DNA from 4 places in the Agrobacterium sp. CG674 genome. Region 1 is predicted to be linked to each of the others. Evidence: predicted binding sites of a transcription regulator. Region 1 holds the regulator's gene; each other region holds the start of a gene.

What was found. The regulator PhoB, encoded in region 1, activates phosphate uptake and scavenging genes when phosphate is short. The targets are predictions, from matches to a motif close to TGTCATNNANCTGTCAT.
Region 2: the regulator PhoB is predicted to act here: its motif matches at 1,614-1,630, upstream of ACQZ51_RS06080 (PhoX family protein).
Region 3: the regulator PhoB is predicted to act here: its motif matches at 1,350-1,366, upstream of ACQZ51_RS09425 (esterase-like activity of phytase family protein).
Region 4: the regulator PhoB is predicted to act here: its motif matches at 1,204-1,220, upstream of ugpB (sn-glycerol-3-phosphate ABC transporter substrate-binding protein UgpB).

Annotation. Positions count from the first base shown of each region.
Region 1 covers NZ_JBNWDZ010000001.1:364,289-367,622, reverse strand. Annotated here, with positions in the region: gene ACQZ51_RS01815 (hypothetical protein) at 1-39, opposite strand, end outside; gene ACQZ51_RS01810 (cold-shock protein) at 265-474, opposite strand; gene phoB (phosphate regulon transcriptional regulator PhoB) at 835-1,518, opposite strand; gene phoU (phosphate signaling complex protein PhoU) at 1,550-2,266, opposite strand; gene pstB (phosphate ABC transporter ATP-binding protein PstB) at 2,359-3,174, opposite strand; gene pstA (phosphate ABC transporter permease PstA) at 3,189-3,334, opposite strand, start outside.
Region 2 covers NZ_JBNWDZ010000002.1:185,178-188,511, forward strand. Annotated here, with positions in the region: gene ACQZ51_RS06080 (PhoX family protein) at 1-1,551, opposite strand, end outside; gene ACQZ51_RS06085 (hypothetical protein) at 1,757-1,945, opposite strand; gene hisN (histidinol-phosphatase) at 2,158-2,934, opposite strand; gene ACQZ51_RS06095 (N-formylglutamate amidohydrolase) at 3,253-3,334, opposite strand, start outside.
Region 3 covers NZ_JBNWDZ010000003.1:40,787-44,120, forward strand. Annotated here, with positions in the region: gene lon (endopeptidase La) at 1-718, shown strand, start outside; gene hupB (DNA-binding protein HupB) at 902-1,195, shown strand; gene ACQZ51_RS09425 (esterase-like activity of phytase family protein) at 1,420-3,334, shown strand, end outside.
Region 4 covers NZ_JBNWDZ010000008.1:35,603-38,936, forward strand. Annotated here, with positions in the region: gene ACQZ51_RS19255 (dihydrodipicolinate synthase family protein) at 1-212, opposite strand, end outside; gene ACQZ51_RS19260 (GntR family transcriptional regulator) at 360-1,079, opposite strand; gene ugpB (sn-glycerol-3-phosphate ABC transporter substrate-binding protein UgpB) at 1,313-2,617, shown strand; gene ugpA (sn-glycerol-3-phosphate ABC transporter permease UgpA) at 2,762-3,334, shown strand, end outside.

The DNA of each region.
Region 1 (3,334 bases):
TTCGGCCTGCTTGCGGGATTTGCTGTGAGCGTCTGACATGGAATTTTCTCCTATCGCATCGCACTGAAAACCGGAATCGATTTATGGATAGAGCGATACGCATTCACGGCTCGAAGCGTATTCTTGCATATAAGAATGCAATACGTCCAAGCATGTGGCCGACTTGCGGCATAAAAAAAGGCCAGGCAACATGCCTGACCTCGGTGGTCTCAAACTTTCGACAATGCCAGTACATCCGTGGTCAAAGGAAAGTCGATACCCGTATTAAGCAGCCTGGAGATTGCAGGCAGACATCTTGCCGGACTTGTTGTCCCGCTCGAGATCGTAGGAAAGCTTCTGGCCTTCTACGATTTCGCGCATGCCTGCACGCTCAACAGCGGAAATGTGCACGAATGCATCGGCGCCGCCGTTGTCTGGCTGAATGAAGCCGAAGCCCTTGGTGGAGTTAAACCATTTTACTGTGCCTGTGGTCATAATGAACCCTTTCAAAGCATAAGTTATAAGTCACAGAACGTGAGTCCTGTGTGCGGTGTAGCGATTTTTTTGAAAGGAAGGGTTAGTTCAAAGCGCGGTGCTAATCGCGCGGTAACCAAAGCTCAGCAAGCAAAATATCGATGACCAATACATAGAGCCTTCCGGCCTATGAGTCAAACTTTAAATTACAGAAACTTAAAATCAACACTCAGAAGCTGTGCAGGTCACGCCGGTCGTTGGCACGATCTGCCCCAGCTAACGCATTGATATCCATTGCACCAAACGCAAAACACCGCCCCTTGTGGGAGCGGTGCATGAGATTTTGACGCCATACAGAAGCGTTCTAGCCCCGAGGCCTGGTCAGGCTTCCATGGAATATCCGGCACCACGCACGGTGCGGATCACATCCTGCATGCTAGAGAAGTTGAGTGCCTTGCGCAGGCGCCCGACATGAACGTCCACCGTGCGCTCATCCACGTAGATATCGTGACCCCAGACACCATCGAGAAGCTGGGAGCGCGAAAAGACGCGGCCGGGTGACACCATGAGGAACTCGAGAAGACGAAACTCGGTTGGTCCAAGCCGTACTTCGCGGGCCTTGCGGTGAACGCGATGCGTTTCGCGGTCCAGCTCGATATCACCGCATTTCAGCACGGAGGACAGAACCTCTGGCCGGGCGCGGCGCAACATGGCCTTGACCCGCGCCATCAGCTCTGGCGTTGAAAACGGCTTGACGACGTAGTCATCCGCACCCGTGGCCAGACCACGCACGCGTTCGCTTTCTTCGCCACGCGCCGTCAACATGATGATCGGCAGCCGCTCGGTTTCCGGGCGCATTCTCAAACGACGGCAAAGCTCGATGCCAGAAACGCCTGGAAGCATCCAGTCGAGGATCAACAGATCCGGCGTGCGTTCCTGCAAGCGGATTTCCGCTTCGTCACCACGCGGAATGGTATCCACGTCGTAACCTTCGGATTCCAGATTGTAACGAAGAAGAACGCTCAAGGCTTCTTCATCTTCGACAACTGCGATTTTGGGCACCATGGCTAGAGACTCCGCCAGTCGTATAGAGAATTCACTCGGTCACTGCACCAAGCATGTTGGAACTATCGTCCTTCGGGCGGTCGCCCTCGGGCTGGTTGCCAGTGGCCATGTAGTAGATGGTTTCCGCGATGTTGGTCGCATGGTCGCCAATGCGCTCAATGTTCTTGGCGCAGAACAGGAGATGCGTGCAGGTGGTGATGTTGCGCGGATCTTCCATCATGTAGGTCAGCAATTCGCGGAACAGCGATGTGTACATCGCGTCGATTTCCTCGTCGCGTTCGCGGATGGCCTGCGCCTTTTCAACCGAACGGGTGGAATAGACATCAAGAACTTCCTTGAGCTGAACCAGAGCAAGCTCGGAGAGATGCTCGATACCACGGGCCAGCTTGCGTGGAACGCCTGTGCCGGCAACAGCGAGAACGCGCTTGGCTGTGTTCTTGCCAAGGTCGCCAACGCGCTCCAGATCAGCGGCGATGCGCAGCGTTCCGATGACTTCGCGCAGGTCGGCAGCCATGGGCTGGCGCTTGGCTATCGTCACGATCGCCTTGTCGCCAATTTCGCGCTCGGCGTGATCGAGAATGGTGTCATCAGAAATCACCTTCTGCGCCAGGGCCGAGTCCGAATTGACCAGCGCACGCACGGCGTCGGCGCACATCTGTTCGGCAAGGCCACCCATTTCGGCGATCCGGCGGGTCAGGAACTTCAACTCGTCATCATAGGCGGACATGATATGGTTTGGTGTCGGCATGTTCGAATTCTCCAGTTAGATGACGCCACCCGCCAAGCTCGCAAAGGCTCAGGCGGGGTGGCGTGGATGCTATGACACGACAGAGGGCAGGATCAGCCGAAGCGACCCATGATGTAGTCCTGTGTGCGCTGGTCATCCGGGTTGGTGAACATCTTGTCGGTATCATTTTCCTCAACCAGATGGCCGAGGTGGAACATGGCCGTGCGCTGAGACACGCGCGCCGCCTGCTGCATGGAGTGCGTGACGATGACGATCGTGAAATTGCTGCGCAACTCGTGGATCAGCTCCTCGACCTTTGCCGTTGCGATGGGGTCGAGCGCCGAGCAGGGCTCGTCCATCAGAATGACTTCAGGCGAAACGGCGATGGCGCGGGCAATGCAAAGGCGTTGTTGCTGACCGCCGGACAGGCCGGTACCGGATTCGTGCAGGCGATCCTTGGCTTCGTTCCACAGGCCGGCCTTCTGAAGGCTGGCCTCTACGATCTGGTCCATATCGGCCTTGCTGCGGGCAAGACCGTGAATGCGTGGACCATAGGCAATGTTTTCATAGATTGTCTTCGGGAACGGGTTCGGCTTCTGGAACACCATGCCGACACGCGCGCGCAACTCCACCACGTCGATCGCTGGATCGTAGACATCGTCCTCATCGAGCGTGATCTTGCCGGTGACGCGGCAACCGTCGATGGTGTCGTTCATGCGGTTCAGGGTCCGCAAGAAAGTGGACTTGCCGCAACCGGATGGGCCGATCAAAGCTGTCACCGTGTTTTCGCGAACGTTGAGGTTCACATCGTACAAGGCGCGCTTCTCGCTGTAATAGACAGAAACGTCCTTGCCGATCATCTTGTACGAAACTTCATTCATTTTCTTGTCCAGCGCCTTTTCAACTGCTGTATCCGACAACATGTTCATAACCTTCAACTCCTCTACCAGCGCCGTTCAAAGCGCCGACGCAACAGGATTGCGCCAACATTCATGACGATGAGGAACATCAGCAGGATGATGATAGCGCCGGATGTTCTCTCAACAAAGGCACGTTCTGCTTCGTTCGCCCACATGTAAATCTGCACCG
Region 2 (3,334 bases), on a different contig from region 1:
GCACTTCAGAAGCACTTCCCACTTGCCAGAGGTGGCAGTGAAATCGCCGTCGTTTTCGGCAATCTCGATGATGTGGCCAAAGGCGTTTTCTGCGCGCGGGTTGGCCGCATTGACCTGATCTGCCTTGCGCTTGGTGTTGTTGGTCAGCATGACGTAGACCTTGCCGTTGACGCCGTTCGGCTGAACGTCTTCGGGGCGGTCCATCTTGGTGGCGCCCAGCACGTCGCCTGCACGGCGGCATTCGATCAGAACATCGGCCTGGCTGGCGAAGCCGTTTTCAGCGGTGAGGGGGCCCTGACCATGGATCAAAGGCAGCCACTGCATGGTGCCGTCTTCGTTGAACTTGGCAACGTGAAGCGTTCCCTTGTCCAGCAGGTTCATGTTGGCCGCACGGTCGTTCGGGTTGAACGTACCTTCGGTCACGAACTTGTAGACATAGTCGAAGCGTTCGTCATCACCGAGATAGAAGACGACCTTGCCGTTCTTGGCAACGATCGATTCGGCACCCTCATGCTTTGTGCGACCGAGTGAGGTGCGCTTTTTCGGCGTAGACGTTGGGTCCATGGCATCGACTTCGACAATCCAGCCGAAGCGGTTCGGCTCGTTCGGCTCTTTCGAAAGATCGAAGCGGTCGTAGAAATTGCCCCACTCATAGCCGCCTTCCGGCACGCCATAACGCTTGTAGTTGGCGGCTTCCTTGTGGCCTTCAGGCAGTTTGCCGGAGAAGTAGCCGTGGAAGTTTTCTTCCGCCATGATGTATGTGCCCCAGGGCGTTACGCCGCCGGCACAGTTGTTCAGGGTGCCAATGGCGCGGGTGCCTGTGGCGTCTGCCGATGTTTTCAGGCGATCATGACCTGCTGCGGGGCCGGTGATTTCCATAGGCGTGTTGGTGGTGATGCGGCGGTTGTACTTACCGTCAGTCACGACCTTCCACTTGCCATCGACCTTGCGGATTTCAACAATGGTGCCGCCATGGGCTGCCATTTCGACATCCACCTGCTCCTTGCTGAGCGCGCCCTGCTTGATCTTGCCATCCACGACCTTGACGAGGCCCGGGAACATCAAATGAGGGTTGGTGTATTCGTGATTGACGACGAGCAGGCCGTGCTCGCTCGACCCGTCGAGCGGAATGAAGCCGACATAGTCGTTATTGTAGCCAAACTGCTTGCTCTGGGCCTCAGCGGTCTGTTTGGTCGGATCGAATTCGGGCGCGCCTGGCAGCACCGCATCGCCCCAGCGCAGCAGGATATCGGCGTCATAGCCTTCTGCCACGTGGTGGGTGGCATCGACGCCAGCTTCCACCTCGGTGAAATTGAAGGCGGAGCCGCCCTTGCTCTGGGCGCGGGCTTCATCGGCGGTCATCAGGGCAACAGGGCTGATGGTCGCGGCAATTGCCGATACGGCAAGCGAGCCCTGCAGAAAATTGCGACGTGAGAAGCGCTGGCTGATGATTTCGCCCATTGTGGGGTTGGCACTTGCGTTGTGGCCGTCACCATCTGCGTCTTCTAGCTGGGTAGTCGGGAATATCTTCTGGGGACAGTGCTCGTTCATCGGTTAGCCTCTTTGTTAAAACGCGCCCCTAGTCTGGAGCCATTCTAACCTAGAGTTACAACATTACAGGTTTGCGACATTGCAGGCTATTGCAGTGGATATCTGGCCGGGCCTGTCTTTGAACGGCTATCAAGGCTTCGCATCATTACCGAGAGCGCCATGCCGCAGGTGGCAAACTGCCGATATGTGCAGTGATAGAAACGAGCTAGAGTTTCAGCGGCGTCGATTTGACGGCTTTGGCTGTGGAATCGACCAGTTTCGGTGCGGCCACATTTGTGGTGCCCAGTGGTGCCATGGCGGTGATGAGTAAAAGCGCAAGGACGGTGACGACAGCGACGACCAGCCAGTTTTCGCGTTTTTCTTTAACGGTATTCCCACTCCAGTCATATGCCATAGCGATCCTCGCTTTGTTAAGTACATTATGATGAAAGAGTACAACGCTAGAGTGCCGCAGTATGGTTAATCAAAGGTTAACGGCTCTGTCAATTCCCTTCTATACTGTAGTGCTGATTTGCGATAGCAACATGCAGATGATTGGAAACGATGCGCAAAAGGCAACTCTTGCGCGCATCGCATCAATTGCGGATGAAGGGTGTTGTCTGGGACTCAGGCTCCGGCCAGCAGTGCCAGTGCCTGTTCATGCACAGCCCTGTTTCCGGCGGCGATGATGCGGCCTGCGCCTTCCGGCCTTCCGCCATCCCAATTGGTGATGATGCCGCCTGCCTGTTCGATGATGGGAATGAGCGCGCCGACATCGTAGGGTTTCAGGCCCGATTCAATGACGAGATCGACATGACCACCGGCGAGCAGGGCGTAGGCATAGCAATCCACGCCATAGCGGAACAGGCGGACTTGTTCTTCAACCGCGCCATAACGCTTCGCTTCATCCGGTGTGAAAATATGCGGCGATGTGGTGAAGAGGATGGCGTCCGAAAGGGTCTCGCAGGCGCGTGTCTTGATCTGCCTGTCGCCGCCGGGGCCGAAGTACCATGCGTTCTCGCCATCGGCAAAATACCGCTCGCCGGTGAAGGGTTGATCCATGACGCCCATGACGGCGCGACCGGAAGACTGAAAGCCGATCAATGTTCCCCAGACGGGCAGGCCGGAAATGAAGGCGCGGGTGCCATCGATCGGGTCGATGACCCAGACATGCTCCCGGTCCGTGCCGACGCTGCCATGCTCTTCGCCCAGAATGCCGTGGTCCGGAAAGCGCTCTGTGATTAGGCTGCGGATCGCTGTTTCGGCTGCCTGATCGCCCTCTGTCACCGGGTCATAGCCGCCATCCTGCTTGTTGGCGACGGCGATGCCGGTGCGAAACCGGGGCAGGGTCTCTGCCTTGGCGGCATCGGCAAGACGAAAGAAGAATTCGCGATCTGGCAGCATCATTTTCCTCGGTAATGAAAGCAATTGGCCCATTGCATAACCCGGCAGGCCCGCTTCGTCCACAGAGGTTGAAACCACGCTGTGCACGCGCCTTGTGCGTTGAGGCCTAAAATAATGGCAAAGCCGCATAAATAAGCACAAAATATGAGCAAATTAAAATATGCTTGACAATTGTGCATTTCTTGCTAATGTCTCCTCACAGTCTTTGACTGTAAATACCCTCCTTGGGTGTTTCCTCCCTAGACTTGACCGCGCCGAGGCGCGGTTTTTTTTGGCCGTGTCACGGCGGTTGTCATCGTTGGAGGGTCGGGCTGCGGCCTATTCGGCGGCGAATGCCATGTCGATGGCGTATTCGGACACGAACATCGCCATCTGGCGCATGAAGCTGTCGAGCGCCGCC
Region 3 (3,334 bases), on a different contig from region 1:
GTCTGTGGCCGTAACGGCTGCAAACATCAACGATTACCTGGGCGTTCCGCGCTACCGCCATGGTGAAGCCGAAGGCGAAGATCAGGTCGGTGTTGTCACCGGTCTGGCCTGGACCGAAGTGGGCGGCGAGTTGCTGACCATCGAAGGCGTGATGATGCCCGGCAAGGGCCGCATGACCGTGACGGGCAACCTGAAGGAAGTGATGAAGGAATCCATCTCGGCAGCGGCGTCTTACGTCCGCTCGCGTGCAGTTGATTTCGGCATTGAGCCGCCACGGTTCGACAAGTCCGATATCCACGTGCACGTACCGGAAGGTGCGACGCCTAAGGATGGACCATCGGCTGGTGTTGCTATGGCAACCGCCATCGTGTCCATCATGACGGGCATTGCGGTCGACAAGAATGTAGCAATGACGGGTGAAATCACCCTTCGTGGTCGCGTTCTGCCGATTGGCGGATTGAAGGAAAAGCTGCTGGCGGCTCTGCGTGGCGGTATCAAGAAGGTCTTGATCCCGGAAGAAAACGCAAAGGATCTGGCGGATATTCCTGACAACGTCAAAAACGGAATGGAGATCATTCCGGTGTCACGCATGGGTGAAGTCATCAAGCACGCGCTTGTGCGTATGCCCGAGCCGATCGAATGGGATGGCAGCATCGAGACGCCCGTCATAGCAACTGTCGACGGCGTGGATGACGCCGGTCAGACAATCGCACATTGAAACGTGCGTGGCAGGCATGATGCTTAATAAGCACAAAAACACAAAAAGGCTGGCAGTTATGCCAGCCTTTTTTGTGAAAAGGTCCTGAGACCCCTTGTTTTTCAGGCCGTTCCAGCGCTTTTGGGTGGCGGTACGCAAATAGATAAGTATTCTGCGCCAATCCAATTTGAGTCGTTTCAAACCATTGAAAGGGGTGGAAACATGAACAAGAATGAGCTCGTTTCTGCAGTTGCCGAAAAGGCTGGTCTTACGAAGGCTGATGCCGCTTCTGCGGTAGACGCAGTTTTCGAAACCGTCCAGGGCGAACTAAAGGCCGGTGGCGACATTCGTCTCGCAGGTTTCGGCAGCTTCACTGTAAGCCGTCGCGAAGCCTCCAAGGGCCGTAACCCATCCACGGGTGCAGAAGTCGATATTCCGGCTCGCAACGTTCCTAAGTTCTCTGCAGGCAAGGGCCTGAAGGACGCTGTCAATTCTTGAGTTTCCAGGGGCTGCGGCGCCAGCGGCGCGCTGACAGCTCTCCGGCTTACGAGGAATGAATTTGGCCCATTGTGCGTTCAGCGCGAAGGTGTCATCGAAATGCAAAAAGCCCGGCTTTCCACGCCGGGCTTTTTGTTTATGAGTGAATTTTAATTGTCATGCGCCTGTCATCTCCATAGCCCAAGAACCCATCATGCATTTTTCAATGCCATGAAGGGGACACCATGACATTTCGTTTTTCCAGTGCCGCACTTACCGCAGCTCTGTGCGCATCCGTCGCATTTCCGGCTGCCGCCGAACAGGTTTTCAACCGCATCGCGTCATTTCCGGTAGCGCAGAATCTGCCCTCTGACAAAGACGCGAAAACGGTCACATCAGCTGAAATCATCACGGCGAGCCAGGACGGCAAGACGCTGATCTATTCGGACAGCCCGCTTGGTGGCATCGGTTTTATCGACATTACCGATGCGAAGGCCCCAAAGGCACTCGGCGCGCTGATGATGGATGGTGAGCCGACATCGGTCGTGGCCTCCGGTACGAGGGTCTTTGCAGGCGTCAACACGTCTGAAAGTTTCGTCAAGCCATCCGGCAAGCTCGTCACTGTCGATATTGCTGGTAAGAAAATCGAAGCCAGCTGCGACCTCGGAGGCCAGCCTGACTCCGTTGCGATTTCCCCCGACAAAAGCTTCCTAGCCATCGCCATCGAAAATGAGCGCGATGAGAAGGTCAATGATGGCGCGCTGCCGCAATTGCCAGCCGGCTTCCTCGTAACCATCGGTTTGAAGGACGGCGCTGCCGATTGCTCGACACTTAAGAAGATCGAGATGACCGGCATTGCCGAGATCGCGCCTGATGATCCGGAGCCAGAATTCGTCGCCATCAATGCCAATGGCGAGATCGTTGTTACGCTTCAGGAAAACAACCATATCGCCATCATCGATGGCAAGAGCGGCAAGATCACGAGCCACTTTTCCGCTGGCACCGTCGATCTTGAAGGCATTGACACGAAGTCAGACGGTCAGCTCAAGTTCACTGACAGCCAGAAAGCCCGCAAGCGCGAGCCGGATGCCGTTAAGTGGCTGGACAATGACCGCCTCTTCATCGCCAATGAAGGTGACTGGGAAGGCGGTTCGCGCGGCTTCACCATCTTCGACAAGACCGGCAAGCTGCTCTACGAAGCTGGCTCCAGCTTGGAACAGGCAGTTGCAGCCATCGGTCATTATCCCGAAAAACGGTCCAAGGCGAAGGGCATCGAACCGGAAGGTTTGGAATCTGCCACCTTTGGCAACGAGAAATATTTCTTCGTTCTGGCCGAACGCGCATCTGTTGTCGGCGTCTATAAGGACACCGGCGCCGAGCCACAGCTCACGCAGCTTCTTCCATCCGGCATTTCACCAGAAGGCGCTGTCGCTATTCCATCGCGCAACTTGCTGGTGACAGCCAATGAGGCGGATCTGGGAGAAGATGGCGGCGCACGTTCGCATGTCATGATCTTTGAACGCGCTGAAGGGCAGGCGGCCTATCCGCAGCTCACCTCGGCAACGGTCGATGGTGCGCCAATCGGTTGGGGTGCTCTTTCCGGTCTCGTGGGTGATGCAGAGAAGGATGGCATTCTCTACGCCATCTCCGACTCGGTCTATGGCAACCAGCCATCAATCTACACCATCGACGCAACGAAGAAGCCTGCGCTCATCACCAGCGTTTTGCGCGTAAAGCGTGACGGCCAACCGGCGCAGAAGCTCGACATGGAAGGCATTACCCTCGATGGCAAGGGCGGCTTCTGGGTCGCATCCGAAGGCAACAGCGAAAAGCTCGTTCCGCACGCGCTTTACAACGTCAACGCCAAGGGCGAGATCAAATCCGAAATCGCACTACCAACAGATCTTCTGCAGGGAGAAACCCGCTTTGGTTTCGAAGGCGTGACCTTGGTCGGCAAGGGTGACGACGCGACGCTCTGGATGGCTGTTCAACGTGAATGGGGCAAGAGCGAAAAGGGTATGGTCAAACTGGTATCCTACAATCTGAAATCCGAGGAGTGGGGCGCCGTGCACTACCCGCTGGATGAGACGAAGGATGGCTGGGTAGGTCTTTCCGAAATCACTGCTCACGGCGACAATGTCTATATCGTCGAGCGCGACA
Region 4 (3,334 bases), on a different contig from region 1:
CCCGCTTCGGCAAGGCGGCGCACGCCTTCCTGGCGCTGCTCATCGGTCAGAAGCGGCCAGTCGCCCATCGATCCGCAATAGACAACCGCAGACATGCCCGCCGCGATCAGCTCCTTGCCTGTCTTTACCAGACCGTCGAAGTCCGGTGTGCGATCCGGGTTGCACGGCGTCATGAGAGCGGGGATGCAGCCGGAGAAGATCGTATCTGCCATGTGTTCAGCCTCGTTTAAACTCAGGCGCGAGCGCCCTATCCATCATGGGTAGATGAATTATCACAGGACATCAGCTCTGTCGACAAATAAAATACAAATGGCGTGAGCACGATCAGAGCACTTCGTCATGACCACAGAACGCAGGATTTAAAGCGGCATGTTGGTGGTCTGGCGCGTATCGGCAGCGATATAGGAGCGGATCTGCTGGACGATCTGGTCAGCATGGGCAACGGCGATGCGGTCTGCTTTCTCGATATCACGCTCGATGATGGCGGCGATCATATCCTCATGCTCCGTCACATAGTGGCGCGGCAGGACATCATTGAAGGATGAATAATAGAGCCGCAGAATACGTCTGCCCTCATCCAGCAGGCGGGTGAACAATTCCGTGTAATGGCGGTTGCGCCCAGCAAGTGCGATGGCCACGTGGAAGTCTCGATTGGTGGAAATCATGCCAAGCACATCGCGCTCGTTGACGGCACTTTCGAAAGCCGCCTGAGACGACAGGATGAGCGGAATATCCGCCTCTTCGTGCCGGCCCGCCGCAAGCCGTGTGGTGACCCTGTACATCAACGTCAAGGCATCGAAAAATTCCGGCAGGCCGAGAAAGTCGATCTGCGAGACGATGGTGGCGCGGTTGGTCAGCGTCGTGATCAGGCCCTCGGAGGACAGCTTCACCAGAGCCTCACGGATGGGCGTTCTGGAAAGCTCGAAACGTTCGGAAAGCTGCACCTCGTCAATGGGGCTTCCGGGGGCAAGCTTCAGTTCGATGATTTCGTTGCGCAGCGTTTCATAGACGGTGGAAACACCAAAGCCCCGGCGGTGGGTCTGCTTTTCCCTGTCATCAAGTTTTTCTTTCGCAGCCATCTGCCCTGCACCCCGCAACCCTGTCGATGATGTTCACTTACGATATTAGCCGGGATAACAAAACGCCTAAAAAAGAGGGGCTGCCCGTCCATTTTTGGCAGTTTCCACTGCCGCGCCCGCTATTGTGACAGTTTTATGACAGAAATCAGTTGCGACTAATGTTTGAAAGTGATCATGAAGAACGTGGCGATTCATGATCGCCCAAAATCAGTTCATGGTAGGGAGGAAATTCCATGAAAGCCGTCTTCACTTCGGTCACCGTTGCCACATCTGCACTGCTGATGGCGTCCAGCGCCATGGCCGCCACGGAAATTCAATGGTGGCATGCCATGACTGGCGCCAACAATGAGGTTGTCGAGCAGCTTTCAAAGGAATTCAACGAGAGCCAAAAGGATTACAAGGTCCTGCCGGTTTTCAAGGGAACCTACCCGGAAACGCTGAATGCGGGCATTGCCGCCTTCCGCGCCAAGCAGCCTCCAGCCATCATTCAGGTGTTTGATGCAGGCAGCGGCGTGATGATGGGTGCGCAGGGTGCCATCGTTCCTGTGGCGGACGTTCTGGAAAAAGCTGGCCTGACCTTCAACAAGGCCGACTATCTGCCGGGCATCGTTTCCTATTATTCCAAGCCTGACGGCACCATGCTGTCCTTCCCCTACAACTCCTCTTCGCCGATCATGTACTACAACAAGGACATCTTCACGAAGGCCGGGCTCGACGCTGAGAACCCGCCAAAGACATGGCCTGCCGTGTTTGAAGCCGCAAAGAAAATCAAGTCCAGCGGTGCTGCACCCTGCGGCTTTACCTCAACATGGCTGACCTGGATCCAGACCGAAAACTTTGCCGCCTGGAACAACCTGTCCTATGGCAGCAATGAAAACGGCCTTGCCGGAACAGACGTCAAGCTGGCCTTCAATTCCGAGCCATTCGTCAAGCATTTTCAGGCCATTGCCGATCTGGCCAAGGATGGCACATTCCGTTACGGCGGCAGAACATCTGAGGCAAAGCAGCTGTTCACATCGAGCGAATGCGGCATTCTGACGGAATCATCCGGCGGCCTTGGCGATATCGTCAAGAGCGGCATGAATTACGGCATCGGCCAGCTGCCTTATTACGAAGGCGAAGGACGCCCGCAGAACACGATTCCGGGCGGCGCGAGCCTCTGGGTCTTCGGCGGCAAATCCGACGATGAGTATAAGGGCACGGCGGCGTTCTTCCAGTTCCTGTCGCAGACCAAGATTCAGTCTCGCCTGCACCAGGTTTCAGGCTACATGCCGGTGACACTGGCCGCCTATGAGGACACCAAGGCATCGGGCTTTTACGGCAAGAACCCGGCTCGCGAAACGCCGCTTCTCCAGATGATGGGCAAGCCGCCAACAGCAAACTCCAAGGGTGTGCGCCTCGTCAATCTTCCGCAGGTCCGCGACATCATGAACGAAGAGTTCGAGACGATGCTTGCGGGCAAGCAGGATGCCAAGGCAGCACTTGATAAGGCTGTCGAGCGCGGCAATGCGGCCATTCAGCAGGCCGTTGGCCGATAACAAACCTGGCTGCTGGTGCTTAAAGGTGCTGGCAGCCATGATACCATTGCGGTGTGCACTGCGCGGCACCGCCTGACTACACAAGCATCCGACTATTGTGAGACATCCGACATGACCTGTCGGATGCTCTAAAGGAGCCCGCCTTTGCAAAGCGTCGTCTTTCCCAACAAAATCCTTCCCTATTTTCTGGTCGCCCCGCAGATCATCCTGACCGTGGTGTTTTTCTTCTGGCCCGCCAGTCAGGCACTGTATCAGTCTGCCATGAGTGAGGACCCATTCGGTCTGCAGAGCCGCTTTGTCGGCTTTGACAATTTCTCTGCCATTCTATCAGATCCGAACTACCTGCATGCCTTGCAGGTGACGGTCGTCTTCAGCATTGCCACGGCACTCGTCTCCATGGGCGCGGCCCTTTTGCTGGCCACCGCTGCAGATCTCGTGGTGCGCGGCAAGGGCTTTTACCGCACCATGATGATCATTCCCTATGCGGTCGCACCTGCCGTGGCCGGCATGCTCTGGCTGTTCATGTTCAACCCGGCCATGGGCACCTTCGCCTATATTCTGCGCAGAAACGGCATTGACTGGGACCCACTGCTGAATGGCAATCAGGCGATGACGCTGGTGGTTGCGGCGGCCGCATGGAAACAGATCAGCTATAACTTTCTGTTTTTCGTGGCAGGCCTGCAGGCCATTCCAAAATCGCTTCTGGAAGCCGCCGCC